Regions from separate parts of the Cellulophaga baltica 18 genome, predicted to be linked through region 1. Evidence: riboswitches for the same ligand, from Rfam matches in the RefSeq annotation. Region 1 holds a riboswitch; the other holds the start of a gene.

Evidence for each region. A riboswitch is a leader RNA that binds a small molecule or an ion and turns the genes downstream of it on or off. The one in region 1 is predicted to bind thiamine pyrophosphate.
Region 2: another riboswitch for thiamine pyrophosphate. It lies ahead of thiD (bifunctional hydroxymethylpyrimidine kinase/phosphomethylpyrimidine kinase); the one in region 1 lies ahead of thiS (sulfur carrier protein ThiS).

What each region holds. Positions count from the first base shown of each region.
Region 1 is NZ_CP009976.1:2,505,024-2,514,984, reverse strand. Features, by position in the region: gene M666_RS10630 (aldo/keto reductase) at 1-659, shown strand, start outside; gene M666_RS10625 (S66 peptidase family protein) at 705-1,760, shown strand; gene thiH (2-iminoacetate synthase ThiH) at 1,763-2,872, opposite strand; gene M666_RS10615 (thiazole synthase) at 2,882-3,658, opposite strand; gene thiE (thiamine phosphate synthase) at 3,661-4,314, opposite strand; gene M666_RS10605 (thiamine phosphate synthase) at 4,352-4,942, opposite strand; gene thiC (phosphomethylpyrimidine synthase ThiC) at 5,093-6,952, opposite strand; gene thiS (sulfur carrier protein ThiS) at 7,013-7,216, opposite strand; TPP riboswitch at 7,332-7,426, opposite strand; gene recQ (DNA helicase RecQ) at 7,581-9,782, opposite strand.
Region 2 is NZ_CP009976.1:925,531-935,491, reverse strand. Features, by position in the region: gene pbpC (penicillin-binding protein 1C) at 1-259, shown strand, start outside; gene M666_RS03845 (NAD(P)H-dependent glycerol-3-phosphate dehydrogenase) at 269-1,270, opposite strand; gene M666_RS03840 (hypothetical protein) at 1,442-2,362, shown strand; gene M666_RS03835 (SulP family inorganic anion transporter) at 2,565-4,193, shown strand; gene thiD (bifunctional hydroxymethylpyrimidine kinase/phosphomethylpyrimidine kinase) at 4,201-5,013, opposite strand; TPP riboswitch at 5,071-5,163, opposite strand; gene M666_RS03825 (c-type cytochrome) at 5,181-5,660, opposite strand; gene M666_RS03820 (YheT family hydrolase) at 5,711-6,670, opposite strand; gene M666_RS03815 (NAD(P)H-dependent flavin oxidoreductase) at 6,677-7,651, opposite strand; gene M666_RS03810 (acyl-CoA thioesterase) at 7,769-8,245, shown strand; gene M666_RS03805 (DMT family transporter) at 8,229-9,122, opposite strand; gene M666_RS03800 (arsenate reductase family protein) at 9,119-9,472, opposite strand; gene M666_RS03795 (DinB family protein) at 9,569-9,961, shown strand, end outside.

The DNA of each region.
Region 1 (9,961 bases):
TTCCTAGAGAAGAAATAAAAGTTACTACAAAATTATGGAGAGAAAATCTTTCCTATAAAGAGGCTAAATCTGAATTTGAAACCTCTCTACAAAAATTAGAATTAGAATACATAGACCTATACTTAATTCATTGGCCTGCAAATGCAAAGAATTATGATAATTGGCAGCATGCAAATGCGGAAGCATGGCGCGCCATGGAAGATCTACAAACCGAAGGGAAGATAAAGTCGATTGGAGTTAGTAATTTTTGGCCAGAACATTTAGAAGCGCTTTTTAAAACAGCACGCGTCTTACCCGCTATTAATCAGATAGAGTTTCATCCTGGATATTGGCAACCAGATGTTACGGCCTATTGTAAAGCTAAAAATATTACGGTACAATCTTGGTCTCCCTTGGGCAGAGGTGAGATTCTAAACAATAACATACTGAAATCTATTGCTAAAAAGTATCAGACTACGGTTGCCAAGGTTTGTTTACGATGGGTAACACAGCATGATGTTATCGTTATTCCAAAATCTACCACTAAAGAACGAATTAAAGAAAATATTGATATTTTTAGTTTCGAATTAACGCAAAAAGAAATTCAAGAGATTAATGCCATCCCTAAATTAGGGTATAGTGGGGAGCATCCTAATTTATGGCCCGACAGAGAGTCATAAATTCGTGTTTTCATGATCTAAGTCAATCAACTTTAATAAACCAAAATGAAATCTCGCAGAACTTTTTTCAGTAGTTTTATAGGTGTATCCGCAGTGTCGCTCCTCCCCTTTTCTATTTTCGCCAACGTAAAACAGAATGAAAAAACTACAGAAACTATCAAACCTAAACGTCTTAAAAAAGGCGACACTATAGGTTTAATTGCCCCAGGTTATGCGGTAAAACCTGAAGTATTAGAGAAAGCTAAAGAAACTTTAGTTGCCATGGGATTTGTTCCATATCATACGGAGCGCCTACTTTGGAACCACGGTTATTTTAGCAATACCGATACGGAGCGCGCTGCGGACATTAATGAAATGTTTGCCAATCCTAATATAGACGGGATCTTATGCGCTAGAGGTGGCTACGGTTGTACAAGAATCATGCATCTTTTGAATTATGAGTTAATTAAAAACAACCCAAAAGTGCTTGTTGGATTTAGTGATATTACAGCCCTAGCCAATGGCATATACTCAGAGACCGGACTTGTAACTTTTCATGGTCCGGTTGGGAGCACTCTAGATGATAAATATTCTATACAACAACTGGAAAATGTTATCATTCATCCTGAACATCAGCTGCTAATAAAAAATGCTATTCTTGAAGATGAAACGCTATTAAACAATCCAGAATTTGATAGGTATACAATTACTCCTGGAAAAGCTACGGGTACATTGGTGGGTGGAAGTTTAACCCTCATCAATGCGTTAATTGGTACTCCACATGAAATAGATTTTACCGATGCCATTGTTTTTATAGAGGATGTAGAAGAAGCTCCTTACCGCATAGATCGGATGCTTACCCAATTAATACAAAGTGCCACTTTTAAACATGCTGCAGGTATTATGGTGGGTGTTTGTAATGGCTGTGATAAACCGGCGGCTTCAGGAAGCTTTACCCTCAGAGAGGTGATTTTAGACCGACTCAAACCCTTAAATATTCCTGCAGCCTACGGTATGAGTTTTGGGCATGTAAAAAACAACATGACACTTCCTATTGGTATTAAGGCCACTTTTGATGCGGATAAAATGACACTGAAACTACAAGAAAAAGCCGTTCTATAAGTTTAAGAATAGGCTTTATCCCAATCTTTGAATACAACCTCATAACCTTGAGATTGAATCATCGCTTTTATTTCGGCTGTAGAACGCTCGTCAGAAATTTCAAACTGCTCTAAGGATTGCGGTTCTACACTATACCCTCCAGGGTTGGTTTTAGATTCCGCACTGATAGACGTAATACCTAAATGAATGATATGATCCCTGAATTTTTCACTTTCTCGGGTAGACATAGATAATTCCACATCTTCATCGAGCAAGCGATACGCACAAATTAATTGCACCAAATCTGAATCTGTCATTTCTACTTTAGGAGCAACATCACCTTCAAAAGGGCGCAATCTTGGGAAAGAAATAGAATACTTCGTTTTCCAATAGGTCTTTTGCAAATACCGTAAATGCAAAGCCGTATAAAAACTATCTACGCGCCAATCTTCTAAGCCAAATAAAGCACCGATACCTATTTTGTGGATTCCCGCTTTCCCCAATCTATCCGGAGTATCTAAACGGTATTGAAAGTTTGATTTTTTCCCTTTCGGGTGATGTACTTTATAGGTAGCTTCGTGATACGTTTCTTGATACACCAAAACAGCATATAAGCCTGCAGTAACTAAGGTTTCGTATTCCTCTTGGTCTAGTGGTTGTACCTCCATGCTTATATTGGAGAAATTGTTTTTTATTAATTCGATAGCATGCTTTATATACGACACTCCTACCGTTTTATTAGCCTCACCAGTAACTAATAAAATATGATCATATCCTAAGCTTTTTATTTTAGATACTTCTTTTAAAATCTCCGCATCGGTTAAGGTTTTCCTAGGAATTTTGTTGGTCATACTAAAACCGCAATAAGTGCAAATATTCTGACATTCATTAGACAGATACATAGGAATATACATCTGCATAGTATTCCCAAATCTTTTTTTCGTTAGCTGATTGCTGCGCTGTGCCATTTGCTCCAAAAAAGGTTTTGCGGCTGGAGAAATTAAGGCTTTAAAATCTTCCAATCCTATTTTTTCTTTTTGAAGTATTTGAGCAACCTCAGCAGTGGTTACGGCATAGATTTCCTTTTCCAAGGTATCCCAATCATACTGCTCAAATGTGGTTTTAAATGACATAGTGTACTTTTAAATTTCGTTTAAAAAAGAAGTTAAAGGGCTGCTGGCTTCTGCGCGCTCTTTAATAGGTGCTAATTTTGCCAAATAGGCCATTCTTCCTGCTTCTACGGCCATTTTAAAGGCATGGCCCATAGCTATTGGGTTCTGAGAAACGGCTATTGCTGTATTTACTAAGACAGCATCTGCCCCGAGCTCCATAGCATAAGCGGCATGAGATGGGGCACCAATACCCGCATCTACAATTACAGGCACATTGCTTTGTTCTATAATGATTTTTAAAAAATCTTCTGTTTTTATTCCTTTATTACTACCAATAGGAGCGCCTAGTGGCATCACACATTGAACCCCTACATCTTCTAAGCGTTTGCACAATACTGGATCTGCATGTATGTATGGCATAACTACGAAGCCTAGCTTCACTAATTCTTCGGCAGCTATTAAGGTTTCTATAGGGTCAGGCAATAAATACCGAGGGTCTGGATGAATTTCTAATTTTATCCAATTAGTGTTCAGCGCTTCTCTGGATAATTGCGCTGCAAAGACAGCTTCTTTTGCAGTACGAACCCCAGAGGTATTCGGTAATAAATTTATCCTACCACTCGTTAAATGGCTTAAAATATCATCGGCTTCATCTTCTAAATCTACCCGTTTCAAAGCTACAGTAACCAACTCACTCTCTGAAGCAAGAATAGCTTCTTCCATTACTTGCGCACTAGAAAATTTACCAGTCCCCGTAAATAAACGTGATTTAAATGTTTTATCTGCTATGTTCAATATATCTGCCATATTTATTGATTTAGATTAGGTCTCCACACCTGTTCTTCAATGCCTGTTTTTTCTAACGCTTTCTTAAATAGATTAATGCTATTAAAATTTTTAGTGATTTCTGAGGCTACTGCTACCCCGTAAATTCCCGTTTCTAGAATTTTAGCAACATCATTTATTGCAATACCGCCTACCGCGATAACAGGAATAGTTGTTTGTAGCTCCTTCATGATCGTTGCATAACCTTCTATTCCCAAAATAGGGCTTAGACGCTCTTTTGTTTTTGTAAAATGATAAGGCCCTAAACCTATATAATCTACTTTCTTAGTAAGTAATAGATTACAATCACCAATAGTATTTGCAGTACCGCCAATAATCTGCCAGCTTTCTAAATGTTTTCTAGCAATAGACGGGCAAGTATCTGTTCTTCCTAAATGAACACCATCTGCTTTTACCTCTTTGGCTATTCTATAGTGATCATTTATTATCAATCTAGTTTGATAGTGATCTGTAATTTCTCTGGCTTCTGTAGCAAATTTCAAAACCTTTTTAGGACTTAAATTTTTTAAGCGTAGCTGTACCAATGCTGCACCTGCCGTACAGGCACTTTTGATATTATTTAAATGCTCTTGAGGTGTTTCTCCTTGCGATATGTAGTGTAAATTTGGTAATTGCATGGGTATTCTATTTAAAATATATTAGTCCGTAGTTTTATTATTTATTGTAGTAGTGTTGCATGGCTGTAAACGCTGCTAGAGGGGAACCGCTATTCCATACGCCCCCTAAAACGCCTATGCCTTGATACCCTAATTCATGTAGTTCTTCTATATTGTTTTCTGTGACACCGCCCATACCAATAATCCGTTTTTGAATATGGCTTACCTTAAAACCTTTGCCTTCATATCCTTTTTTAGAAATTGAAGAAAAAACGGGACTAAGCAAATGATAATCAAACTCAAACTCACAAGCCTTTAAAACGTCTGGATCATGAAATGAAGAACTGATGGTTTTACCATACATATTGAGCGGTTTAAAATACTGCCCTGGATTATCTATATGATCTATTCTTTTTTGCTCCTGAAAATGAATGCCTTTTAAATTATAGGCATTCACTAATTCATGAAAATAATGCACAACGATACGGTTATGGTACTTCTCATCTATCAAATCTAAATAATCACAATGCTCTTGATAATTTTTAGAAGGCTTTCTTAAATGAAAATAGACCAAACCGGCTTCAAAAAGCTGGTGTAAAATTTCAATTTCATTGGTAATATCTTCTTCTGGCGCTATAAGAACTATCATATTTTTTTGGGTTAGGGATTGCAGTGGCATCCTTTTGCTGTTGGTGTAAATTTATGGCGTAAAACGACATAAACTTATACGAATAGGCAAAAGATATAACGGAAAGCCCGACTACGCCTTCTTTCAAGGCGTAGGAACCTCCAGTGTATACTACAAATATACTTCTGACCCTTTATCTTTAAATTCTTTAGACTTTTCCTCCATTCCTTTTTGAATGACTTCATTATCTACAATATCATGCTCCGCGGCAAAATCTCTTACTTCTTGAGATATCTTCATGGAACAAAATTTAGGTCCACACATGGAACAGAAATGTGCCACTTTTGCCCCATCGGCAGGCAAGGTTTCATCATGGTACTCTCGAGCTAATTCTGGATCTAGTCCCAAATTAAACTGATCTTCCCATCTAAATTCAAATCGCGCTTTTGATAAAGCATTATCTCTATGTTGCGCCCCCGGGTGCCCCTTTGCTAAATCGGCTGCATGGGCCGCTAGTTTGTACGTAATTACTCCTGTTCTCACATCTTGTTTGTTAGGCAACCCTAAGTGTTCTTTTGGTGTTACATAACATAGCATAGCGCAGCCAAACCAACCAATCATAGCGGCTCCAATACCGGAGGTAATATGGTCATATCCTGGCGCGATATCTGTTGTTAAAGGTCCTAACGTATAAAAAGGAGCTTCATCACAAAGTTCTATTTGTTTCTCCATATTTTCTTTGATCATATGCATTGGTACGTGACCAGGGCCCTCTATAAAACATTGTACCTCATGCTTACGTGCTATTTTTGTGAGTTCCCCCAATGTTTCTAACTCTGCAAATTGTGCCTCATCATTAGCATCTGCAACAGATCCAGGACGTAAACCATCTCCTAAAGAAAACGCTACATCGTATTGTTTTAAAATCTCACAAATATCTTCAAAATGCGTATACAAGAAACTCTCTTTATGATGTGCTAAACACCATTTAGCCATAATAGAACCTCCACGAGAAACAATACCTGTAACGCGTTTAGCCGTCATAGGCACATAACGCAATAAAACACCTGCATGAATTGTGAAGTAATCTACTCCTTGCTCTGCTTGCTCAATAAGTGTATCTCTAAAAATTTCCCAAGTAAGATCTTCTGCAACGCCATTTACTTTTTCTAAAGCTTGGTAAATAGGCACAGTCCCTACAGGAACTGGAGAGTTACGAATAATCCATTCTCTCGTTTCATGGATGTTTTGCCCTGTGGACAAATCCATAATATTATCGGCACCCCAACGGCATGCCCAAACCGCTTTTTCTACTTCTTCTTCTATGGAAGAGGTAACGGCAGAGTTACCAATATTGGCGTTTATCTTCACCAAAAAGTTACGACCCAAAATCATGGGTTCTGCTTCTGGGTGATTTATATTACTAGGAATTACAGCTCTACCTCTAGCCACTTCTTCCCGTACAAATTCTGCCGTAATTTTATTAGGAATGGCCGCGCCAAAATGTTCTCCTTTGTGCTGTTTTGCAATTTCGGTCATTTCTTCCATACGCTGATTCTCACGAATAGCAATGTATTCCATTTCTGGAGTGATTATTCCCTTTTTAGCATAATGCAGCTGCGTTACATTTTTACCCTCTTTAGCACGCATTGGCTTTTTTAAAAGTGAAAAACGCATATGATCTAAACTCTTATCATTGAGACGTTCATTACAATATTCTGAGGTAAACCCCTCTAATTGCTCCACATCTCCACGCTCTAAAATCCACTGTTCACGGATTCTATCTATTCCTTTGTGAACGTTTATTTCTATGTTAGGGTCTGTATAAGGACCTGAAGTATCATAAACTGTAACTGGCTCGTTGGGAGTAAGCTTTCCTGTCAAAGAATCTTTAGTATCACTCAACGCAATTTCTCGCATAGCCACTTTTAATTGTGGATGTAGTTTTCCTGCTACATAAATCTTTTTAGAATTAGGAAAAGGTTGCGTACTAAGCTTTTCGTTTTTTGGTGCGGTGTCTTTACTTTTCATATATTGTGAGATTTGATCTTTAAGAAATAAATACTGTACTAGGGGGTTTCAAAGAGGCTATTAACCGCCTTGAGTGGCTTGAATAATTAGAAGAGAATCATTCTCATCTAAAATTTCATATTTCCAGAAATCTTTGGTGATAATAGTATTGTTTAAAGCGACTGCAATTCCGTTTTGAGGTGTTTGCAATTTTTCGAGAAGTTGCAATACGTTTGTATTTTTTTCAATACGTATTGGTTTTTCATTTACGGTAATAGAAATCATATACAGTATATTTTAAATATGCTGTAAATTTTAAAAGCAGAGAATATTCTTTGAAAAAGGAGGTGCTTCAAGAACAAAGCACACACATATGAAAAGGTTGCAAACACCCATTGCAAGGTGCTTTTCAACTTTTCCCTTCGGCGGTACTAACCGCATCAGGTTCAAAGGGTATTTCTCAGTTCCGTAAAAGGAACACCCCTAAAGTTTACACTGTAAAACTATAAAAATTCTATGGAACTAAATGCTTTATACACATATTTAAAAGATAATTTCAAAGAATTAACAATTTAGCAACATGCCTATAAAAAAATAACACCCCTAAAATTTAGGAGTGTTATGCTATAGTATAAACTAAAAGATGCTCTTAATTAGCTACTTCGCTAATAAATTTAATACGATACAATCGAAGTTCTTCGTCTTCATAGTCGCCATCAAACTCTTTTAAAGCTAGATCTATATTATCTGATTCTGCTTCCAAATAATAGTCATGAATTTCTTCTTGTTGGTCTTCATCTAAGACATCATCAATCCAATAGGAAATATTTAGCTTCGTACCGCTATATACAATCTGCTCCATTTCTTTTAATAGCTCTGGCAGACTTAAGCCCTTTGCTGATGCAATATCATCTAAAGGTAATTTACGATCTACATTCTGGATGATGTATAATTTTAAAGCTGAATTAGCACCGGTACTTTTTACGATTAAATCATCTGGACGAATAACATCATTATCCTCGACGTACTTTTTAATAAATTCTACGAATGGCTTACCATATTTTTTAGCTTTACCTTCTCCTACCCCATGAATATTTACAAGCTCTTCTAAAGTCACAGGATACTTTAGGGCCATATCTTGTAAAGAAGGATCTTGAAAGATTACAAAGGGAGGAACGCCTAATTTCTGACCTTGTTTTTTTCTAAGATCTTTTAACACTTTTAATAAGGCTTCATCTGTAACGCCAGCACTCGTCTTAGCGGCACTTACAATAGCATCATCTGCTGCCTTATTGTACACATGATCTTTGGTCATCATAAAAGAAACTGGGTTCTTCACATATTCCGCTCCTTTCGGAGTTACATGCAAAATTCCATATTGTTCTATCTCCTTTCGTAGGTAACCGGCAACTAAACCTTGGCGCACTAATGCCATCCAATGTTCTTTATCTCTATCTTTTCCGATACCAAAAAATGGCTTTTCATCGGTTTTATGCGATGCAATAATAGCATTGACTTTACCTGTAAGTACTTTGACTATTTCTTTAGATTTGAACTTCTCCATGGTACCTTGTACCACCTGAATCACTTTTACCAAATCATCTTTTGCTTCTTCTTTGTCCTTTGGATTTTTGGTATTATCATCCATAAGGGCTCCATCGCCATTTACATCATCAAACTCCTCACCAAAATAATGAAGGATGAATTTCCTACGTGACATAGATGTTTCTGCATATGCTACCATTTCTTGCAGCAAGGCATTTCCAATTTCCTGTTCTGCCACAGGCTTACCAGACATAAATTTTTCTAATTTTTCTATATCCTTATACGAGTAAAAAGCCAAACAATGCCCTTCGCCCCCATCTCTACCTGCTCTACCCGTTTCTTGGTAATAACTTTCTATACTTTTAGGAATATCATGGTGAATCACAAACCTAACATCTGGCTTATCTATCCCCATACCAAAGGCAATGGTTGCTACCACCACATCTACATCCTCCATCAAGAACATATCTTGATATTTAGATCGTGTCTTAGTATCAAAACCGGCATGGTATGGCACAGCACTCACTCCATTTACTTGGAGTACTTGCGCTAATTCTTCTACCTTTTTTCTACTCAAACAGTAAATTACTCCAGATTTCCCTGAATTTTGTTTTACAAAGCGAATAATATCTGCTTCTATATTCTGAGTTTTAGGACGTACCTCATAAAACAAATTAGGTCTATTGAAGGATGCTTTAAACAAATCTGCATCTGTGATCCCTAAGTTTTTTATAATATCTTCCTGTACTTTTGGAGTTGCTGTAGCGGTTAATCCAATAATCGGAATGGTATCATCTAAGCGACTAATTATACTTTTTAAATTTCGATATTCAGGTCTAAAATCATGACCCCATTCTGAAATACAGTGTGCTTCATCTACCGCAACGAATGATATTTTTACAGATTGTAAAAACTCAACATATTCATCTTTCGTTAATGATTCTGGTGCCACATAAAGTAGTTTGGTAACACCACTAGTGATATCACTTTTTACTTGTTTTATTTCTGTTTTTGTCAATGATGAGTTCAAAACATGAGCAATACCGTGCTCTGAGGAGACACCACGAATCGCATCTACTTGATTTTTCATTAACGCAATAAGCGGGGAAACTACAATTGCAGTACCTTCTTGCATCAAAGCAGGGAGTTGATAACAAAGCGATTTTCCACCGCCTGTCGGCATTACTACAAAACAATTTTTACCTTCAAGAATACTTGTAATAACACTTTCCTGAAGTCCTTTAAATTGTGAAAATCCAAAGTATTTTTTTAGTGAGGAATGCAAATCAATTTCACTCAAGCTCATAATATATTTTACTATTAATACTGATGCTAAGTTCGCATTTTCAATGCGATATAGTTAGTTTCTTAACAAATTTAAAATTAACACAAAAAACAAAAATTTACTTTAAAGAATTTAAAATATCTTTTAACACTAAGTTTATGTAATTTTGTAACTAAATATAAGACATTCTTTTAGGAATA
Region 2 (9,961 bases), 1.6 Mb from region 1:
AACTATGGAGTTCATCTATCCTAAAGATAGAAGTCGCATTACTCTAGCTAAAAATTTTGAAGGGAAAAAAAATGAGCTCGTTTTAAAATTGGCACATGCGAAGCCCGAGACAAGAGTATTTTGGTATTTAGATAGTACGTACCTTAAAGAAACTAAGGATTTTCATGAACTTGCTATTTTACCTGATGAAGGTGATCATACGATATCAGTAGTTGATGAACTAGGAAATGAGGCTAGCATCATGATCACCATTCAATAGGAATTGAGCTTAATCTAATTTATCGGTTAGGTCTTTGAATATTTTCTTGGCATTTTTATCATTGTAAAGCACCTGATAAACAGCATCTAAAATGGGCGTTTTAGATTTCTTTTTTCTATCGTTGTTTAGTTTGTAGGCACTTTTTGTTGCGTAGTATCCTTCTGCAACCATTTTCATTTCCATCATGGCACTTTTAACCGTGTAGCCTTTTCCTATCATATTCCCAAACATCCTGTTTCTACTAAAAACAGAATAGCCGGTTACTAATAAGTCGCCCAAATAGGCAGAGTTATTAATATTACGTTTCATGCTATGTACTCTTTTAATGTAACGTTTCATTTCGCGAATAGCATTACTCATAAGGACACTCTGGAAATTATCGCCATATCCTAAGCCATGAGCAATTCCGGCAGCAATAGCATAGATGTTTTTTAGCATTGCAGCGTATTCTGTACCTATGATATCATCAGAAATCTTTGTTTTGATATAATCGCTACTTAAATGTTCTGCTACAATTTCTGCTTTATGTTTGTCACCACATGCAATGGTTAGGTAAGATAAGCGCTCTAAAGCAACCTCTTCTGCGTGACAAGGACCCGTAATTACTCCAATATTTTCATAAGGAATAGTGTATTTTTTATGTAAATGCTCTCCAACAATGAGTCCAGTTTCTGGAACAATACCTTTAATTGCAGAAAACAAGGTCTTTCCTTTTAAAGAAACGGTTAGTTTAGATAGTTCTGCCTCTAAAAAAGCCGAGGGTACTACAAAAATGATAATATCAGCATTGCTTACGGCTGTATTAATATCATTGGTTAATTGTAATTGCGTAGTATCAAACTCTACAGAGCTTAAATAATTAGGATTATGTCCTTGTGTTTCTATATGTTCTATGGCATCCGTATTGCGCATAAACCATTGTAAGGTGTCTACATTTTCTGTTAACATTTTTACAATTGCAGTTGCCCAACTTCCACCGCCCAAAACGGCAAATTTCAAATCTCTATTCATAATTCAATCTTTAAAAAATTAAAGTATTGTCTTTCTCCAAGGCTTAATAAAACCCATCTGTCTTTTGCAAAATTAGTCAAAATCAAGATAATATAAAATGATGATAATCAGCACTATAATATTTTTGGCACGAGAATTGTTTTATACCTAGCAACCATAAAATTTTAGATTATGAAAATAAAATTACTATTCGGATTTGTATTCCTAGGATTATTAGCTTCTTCATGTTATACAGAAGTTATTGTAGCAGATGATTTTATTGAGGAACCAGTGTTTAACGTTAATCAGGTTCTAGCATCAAAAGATTTATGGTACATAGATATTAATGCAACACAAGGAAATGGCGAAGTGCCATTTTTACAAAGAGCATTTACAGTTTCTTTTGTTGGGGGTACATTATATGCAAATAATAACTTAGTAGGTATTGGTAAATCTGGAAACGGCTTTGGTATAGATGTAGGCGTCTATGATGGCGCTCGTGGTCTTTTAGAAATAGATCACGACCTAGATGGCTTTTATGATCTAGAAGTTTTTGTGGTGAATAATGCTACAATAGAACTATACCATAGAAGAACAGATACGTCTTATTTCTTAAGAGGATATCAACGCAGCAATTTTGATTATGATATGGTGTTCTACGAGAATATTCAGTATTTCTTACAAGAATATGATGCATGGGAAAAAGTATTTACTAGTCAGGCAGGAGCAATAAACGATTTTGATAATGAGCATTTCTTACAATTTTTATCCGGAGACAATGGTGACTTTTTTAGATCATCTATAGATGGGCCAGGAACTAGCGTTGGTAATTTACAGTGGGATTTTGAAGGGGATTATCAAGTATATGATATAGCAAATGATGACTCTTTAAAAGCATTAACCTTAAGTTATGATTTTATAGGTGATGATTATTTTGAATTATATGTAATTAATGATGGTACTATAGAATTGTATCATCCGGATAGCGGAACTTCTTATGAATTTAAAGGACGTGGGTATATTCAATACTTAAAATCGGAGGATGCTGCTAATGCCAAAAAGAGGGTAAAAGTTTCTAATCCTACAATGAAGGTAACAAGACAGAAAAAATAGAAGAATTTTTAGTTGGTAGGTTGTTTAAACCGCTGTGAGAGTAAGCTCTTGCAGCGGTTTTTTAGTATAAAATTTTTAATTCTATTTAAGAATTGCTAAAAAGTAAAGGGCTAATCTGTTAATTATGTTATAATTAGTGGTAGGTGGTATTGCGCAGTTGAAAAGTGGTACTTTTGCAACTTCAAAAAAATTAGTACAAGAAATGAATTTTATCAAAAAACTTACTTCCAATCCTAAAAACGATTTTTTCGCAGGAGTTACAGTTTCCCTAGCGATGATTCCTGAGGTAGTTGCTTTTGCTTTTGTGGCAAACATAGACCCCTTAGTTGCCTTGTCAGGTGCATTTATTATTGGATTAATTACGGCCATATTTGGGGGTAGACCAGGGTTAATTTCTGGAGCCGCAGGTGCTGTAGCTGTAATTTTTGTAAACTTAATTAAAGAAGGTCATGTAAGAGGTTTAGAATTTGATATTCCGGTGGAAAATATGGGCTACTATTACCTATTAGGAGCCGTTATTTTAATGGGATTAATTCAAATATTTGCTGGGGTTTTAAAACTGGGTCGCTTTGTGCGTTTAATTCCGCATTCTGTAATGATGGGATTTGTAAACGGTTTAGCTATTGTAATATTCATGGCTCAAGTAAAAATGTTTAGCCATAAAGTGCCTAATACAGATCCTGATGCTGTTGAGAAATATATGAGTGTATTTATGCATGGCCCTGAATTATTTTTAATGATTGGGTTGGTGTTATTTACGATGGCTATCATTCATTTTTTACCAAAGCTTACCACGAAAATTCCTGCTGCGTTAACCGCTATTTTGATTACCACATTTGGAGTTATTCTTTTAGATTTAGATGTAACTACAGTAGGATCTTATATTAGAGAAGGTGGTGGAGATGGTTTAAGTGGTGAATTTCCAACACCAAATAAAGAATTATGGCAATTGTTGCCTTTCAATTTAGATACGTTTACGTTTATCTTGCCTTACGCTTTCTTAGCAGCTAGTGTGGGTTTAATTGAAAGTTTAATGACCTTAAATTTAGTAGATGAATTAACTGATAGCCGCGGTAGAGGTAATAAAGAATGTGTTGCACAAGGTATGGGTAACATTGCTAGTGGTTTACTAGGAGGTACTGGTGGTTGTGGTATGATTGGCCAAACGGTAATTAATATCAATGCTAAAGGTAGAGGTCGTTTATCAGGTATTGTAATGGCATTAACCTTACTTTCATTTATTTTATTTGCAGATACCTATATAGAGCAAGTTCCAATAGCAGCGTTGATTGGAGTGATGTTTATGATGGTAATAGAAACTTTTGCATGGTCTAGTTTTAGAATCTTGAAGAAAATACCTAGATCGGATGCTTTTGTATTAATAGCAGTATCAGCAATCACTGTATTTTTCGATTTAGCAATAGCAGTATTCATTGGTGTTATTATATCAGCTCTTGCGTTTTCTTGGGAAAATGCTAAGCGAATTAGGGCTAGAAAAAGTACGGATGAAAACGGAGTTAAAACCTATGAAATATTTGGTCCATTGTTCTTTGGTTCTACCACTGGTTTTACAGAAAAGTTTGACGTTGCAAATGATCCTGAAGAGGTTGTTATAGATTTTAAAGACAGTCGTATTGCAGATATGTCTGGGATTGAAGCGATTAATAAACTTTCAGAACGCTACAAGAATGCAGGCAAGAAATTGCACTTGAAACACTTGAGTAAGGATTGTATTAAATTATTAGCTACAGCAGATGATATTGTTGATGTGAACGTTTTAGAAGACCCTAAATATAAAGTTGTTGCAGATGGTTTTAATTATGATGATTAAATAAAGATTACCAAAACTTATAAAAATGATGTAGCGGGCCATGACCTTTTCCAAGGGTATGGCTCGTACTATTTATAATCGCTTGTTCTAAATACAACTTACCTTCTTTTACCGCTTCTTCTAGAGAATTTCCTTTCGCTAAAAAAGTAGCAATAGCAGCTGAAAGCGTGCACCCAGTGCCATGCGTATTTTTAGTAACTACTTTCTTAGATGGTAATTCAATCAAGGTATTGTTTTCATTATTGTACAAAACATCTATAAGAAAGTTGTGATTTAAATGTCCAGCTTTTAATAATACAGAGGTGTTGTATAACTTCCCTAGTTTTTTGGCTGATACCTTTAAATCAGAAGTTTCTGTAATGGTTGTGTTGAGTAATAATGCACATTCTGGAATATTGGGAGTAATTAGTCTAGCAAGAGGAAAAAGATTGCTTTTTAAAGCGGTAATAGCGTCCATTCTTAAAAGAGTATCTCCTGAGGTGGCTACCATAACAGGGTCTACGACAATATTTGGTGTTTGGTATTTTGTTAGAGCATCAACTACCGTGTGTATTGTTTCTGCATTGTGCAGCATGCCAATTTTAAGAGCATCCGTTCCAATATCATCCAGAACAGCTTCGATCTGACTTTTTAAATGTTTTGCGGGAATTGGGTGAATGTCAAAAACGCCCAAAGTATTTTGCGCGGTAAGTGCCGTAATTGCTGTGGTTCCATAGCCTCCGCAAGCGCTTATGGTTTTTAAGTCAGCCTGTATGCCGGCTCCAGCTCCAGAGTCGCTACCAGCAATAGCCAATACAGTTTTAAATTTTTTCACAGCCATTTTGTGCTAAACTAAAGTCACAAAAGGAGCGGCTGCATAAATAACAGGTGTGTTGTTATTAAGCAATACTCGTTTCCCTTCGTTGCAATTAAACAAATCAGGTTCAAAGGGTAGTTTCTCAGCCCATACAGAGCACCCCTAACGAACACGTAAAGCTAAATGTACTATTATAAAGTTCTTAGATACTCGGCAATAGCTCTTGTATCTTCGTCAGACAAATTACTATCTAACATGATAGCATTGTTGTATTCTTTAAGTAAAGCTTTTGCGATAGGATCTTCTTTGATCATTTGTGTTGGGTTGCTAATCATATTCATTACCCAAGAAGCATTTCTTCTTTCGTAAACACCAGATAAAGCAGGTCCAATTAAACGTTGATTAGGCATATGGCAAGCCGTACAAACTCCGTTGTATTTAGCTTCGCCTTTCGCTGCTAATTCAGTATCTATATCTTCAGGGAATGAAATGCCTTTAAAAGGGCCAATACCTTCATTGTCCATATCTACAGGAACTTCTGCATTGGTTTCTTCAGCTTTCTTTTCTGTTTTAGTACGGTTCATTTCAAAACCATCTTTTTTCTCTTCCTTTTTCTCACCACAACTAGCTAAAAGGACTGCTAATGCTAAAACGCCAACTATTTTTTTCATTTTTAAACATGAGTTAATTAATGTACTAAGATAAGTATTCTAATTATTTATTAGAGTTCATTCAAAAAATTTAAACATCTTTTCTCTGTGTAGGTGGTATTTTTAACGCCGTAAAAGCCCACATGACCGCCAAAATTTGGGGTTTCAAGAAACAGCTTTTCATTATTTTTTGCTTCGGCGTATGGGTAGCATTCCGGTCCTAAAAAAGAATCGTTCTTGCTATTAATAATCAAGGTTGGTATATTAATGCTAGGTAGAAATTGCCGGCAGCTAGATTGGGTGTAGTAATCAATGGCATCCGTAAAACCATGTGCTCTACTGGTGTAGATATCATCAAAGTCTTTGAGTGTTTTGATGCTGTTAATATCTTGGTCTGATATTTTATCAGGGAAAAGTTTTTGTTTTGATTGTAATTTTTCTACCAAATGTTTCTTAAATCTAGCCGCATACAAGGCATTCTTAGGGCGCAACAATTGCCTTAAGGAACTATGAAGATCGCAAGGAACAGAAACCGCTACGGCACCTTTTATTTCTTTAGGAATTATCCGTTCTTCTCCTAAGTATTTTAAAGTCAAATTTCCACCGAGACTAAAGCCTTTGATAAAAATTTCAGTGTAGGATTTATTTTTTAATAAGTGATCAATTACGGCTTCTAAATCTTCTGTGGCCCCAGAATGATACGATCTAAATAAATAATTTGGGACACCGCTACAGCTTCTTAAATTAATAGCGCAAGCATCATAACCATTTTGATTAAAAACTTTTGCGCTACCTGTGATATACGGCCGCTGAGCGCTGCCTTCTAAACCATGTATAAGAATAATAACTTTATCTGACTTTTGTGTAGCAAAGCTCCAGTCAAGATCTAGAAAATCTGTGTCAGATAAGGTAATTCGTTCTCTTTCTTGTACAACACCGTCTATTTTTCTAAAAATACCAGAATAAATGGTAGATAAATGTCCGTTTTTAAATAAGATTGGAGGGTTGTAGTTAGAGGCTACTAAGGGCATATTTCATTATTTCGGATATACTTCTAGAACTTTAATTTGTTCTTCGATAGCAGATTTGAATTCGGTTTTAAGTTTTGAAACTAAATCAGCTACAGGTTCAATATCATCAATCATGGCAACACCTTGCCCTGCAGACCATATTGTTTTCCATGCTTTGGCTTCTGTGTCTAGTTCCTTTCCAAAATCAATTTTCACATCTTTCTTTAAATCCTCTTCTGTAATCCCAGCGGCTTTTAAACTTGCACCTAAAAAGTTAGCGTGTACACCAGAAATAGATGCGGTATAAACCACATCACTGGCACCCGCATCAATAATCATTTTTCGGTATTCATCCGTAGCTTTGCTTTCTGTAGTGTTGATAAAACGGGTACCCATATAGGCTAAATCTGCTCCCATTTGTAGGGCTGATGCAACATCTCTACCCGTACTAATGCATCCAGAAAGTAAAATGGTTTTGTGAAAAAACTTCTTTATTTCGGCAACTAAAGTCATTGGATTAATAGTTCCTGCATGGCCACCTGCCCCAGCAGACACAAGGATTAAACCGTCTACACCAGCTTCTGTTGCTTTTTCGGCATGTCTCTTTTTGATAATATCATGAAATACAATTCCGCCATAACTATGAATAGCATCTACAACCTGCGATACAGCCCCTAAAGAAGTTATGATTAATGGAACTTTATGTTTTACACATAATTTAACGTCTGCCTCTAATCTTGGATTGGTTGGGTGTACGATAAGATTTACACCAAACGGAGCAGCCTTTTTACCTGTTTCTTTTTCAAAATCTGCTAAAGCGGTCTTTATTTCTATTAACCACGCTTCAAACCCTTCGCTAGTTCTTTGATTTAATGCAGGAAAAGTACCTACAACACCATTTTTACAACATTCGATGACTAATTGCGGTCCAGATATTAAAAACATTGGTGCTGCAACAATTGGTAACGATAAATTTTTGATGAACGACGGCTTTTGATCCATAAGATTAGATTTTGATACTATAAAAATACTACAATTTTTTAGGAATATTTTTCCTTGATTTATCAAAACTATGGTATTTTTACGATTATTATGCATGCATAACAAAAAAATTACAGGATGTATTTAAAAGATTTTGAAATTAGATGGAGTGATGTAGATGCTAATAGGCACCTTGCAAACTCGGCATATTTAAATTTTATGAGTCATACACGTATGGCTTATTTGATGGAATTAGGTTTTACACACCAAACAATGGCAGAGCATGAAATTGGCCCTGTTGTGTTCTATGAGCATATTTATTATTTTAAAGAAGCTTTTTTGGGTAAGCCTGTAAAAGTGTCTATGGAAGTAGTAGGAATGAGTGAAGATGGAAAGTTTTTTGAATTTCATCATAATTTCTACGATAATAAGGGAAGAAATTTTGCGCATTGCGAGATGATGGGAGCTTGGATAGATTTAAAAACAAGAAGCTTAACCGGATTAACAGATGATTTTTTAATGGCTTTTAATAAGGCGGATAAGCCTGATAATTTTAGAGTGCTATCTAAAGAAGATACACGTAAATTTGTAAAAGTACCTAAAGACTTGGTTTAGCTTTTTTGCTAACCAAGTATACCCCCAAGAGCACGAGTAACATGGCTGTTAATTTTAGTAGGTTTAATTGGTCTTTGCCTGATAAAATCGCAAATACGACACCAATTAATGGTTGCAGGTAAGCGAATGCGCCAACGGTAGTTGCTTTTAACTGTGTTAATGCAAATCCATTAAATAAGTAGGTGCAGAATGTAGTTCCTAGAATTACGAAAGCAATGGCTCCTAAAATATTAAAAGGTAGATCAGCCCATTGAATTTCTAAAAAATCAGGTAATGTTAGCGGTAAACTGATTAGTGTGCCGATTAAAAACAACCATTTTAGTACACCAAATGGGTGATATTTGGTGATCAGTTTTTTTACGAGAATAAGATATATTCCGTAGGAAAGAGAGTTTATAATAAATAAGAAATTACCTAAGGGGATATTTGCAGCATCGGTTCTGTTTTCCGCACCAAAAAGCACTAAAGTCAGTGCGCCGATAAGTCCAATAAAAATCCCTACTCCTTTTTGCCACGTTATTTTCTCTTTAATAAATAAGGCAGATAATACCACAACAATAATGGGCGTCACTGTAATTAATACGGCGCTATTTATAGGGGTAGATAGTTCTAGGCCTTTGAAGAAAGAGAGCATATTAATACCCATTCCTGCAATGGCACAAATAAGAAACCGACCCCAATCACGTCGTTCAATTTTCTCATTTGGAATAAAAGGCGTCATGCACCAAAATAAAACGGTAGCACCCATCAACCTTAAAAAAATAAACCCAAAAGGTTGTACATAAGTAGGCATTACTTCTTTTGCAATCGTATGATTAATGCCATAGATAAAAGTAGCGCCAAAAGCGGCTAGTAATGCTAGTGTTCTTTTGCTCAATGGTGTATGTATTCAGAGGCAGCGGCTACTACTTTTTTACTGTTACCAACGAAAATTTTATCCTGTACAATAATTACGGGGCGTTTTAGAAAAGTATACTGTTCCAAGATTAAATCTCTGTAGTCTGTTTCAGTTAAAGCTTTTTCGTTTAATCCTCTTTCTCGGTATAAGCGAGCTCTTTTACTGAATAGGGCTTCATAGCTCTGCGTTAAAGCATGCATTTCTTCAAGTTGTTCTGGCGTAATGGTTTCTGTTTTGATATCTTGAAGCGTAAAGCCTTCTAAAGGTTGAAGTTCTTTTATAATTCTTTGACAAGTATCGCAGGTGCTTAAGTGGTATATTTTCTTCATCGCCTTCTAAACAATTAAATTGATGTTAATCTTACTGCAAAGAAACCCAATTCTATAGAAATGTTCTATTTTTAAAACATAATTAAACAGAACATTTTGGAAAAGCTTTTTAATATCACACTTCAGAACAGAAAAATCTTATATAAATTTTTAAAAGATACTCCTAGAGAGCAATTACTAAAAATTCCCGAGGGTTTTCGTAATAATATATGGTGGAATATTGCGCACGTGGTGGTTACGCAGCAAGTATTAATTTATAAGTTAAGTGGTGTGCCAATGCGTGTTTCTGATGAGCTTGTAGAGAAATTTAGAAAAGGCAGTGTTCCTGATGGGAATGCTTCAGATGAAGAAATAGATTTAATTTCAGGTTTTCTTTTTTCTACCGTAGAATGGATGCAAGAAGATTATGATAAAGGTGTTTTTAATTCGTTTGCAGCCTATACCACTAGTGTAAATATTACATTGAGCAAAGTAGAAGATGCCATTGCT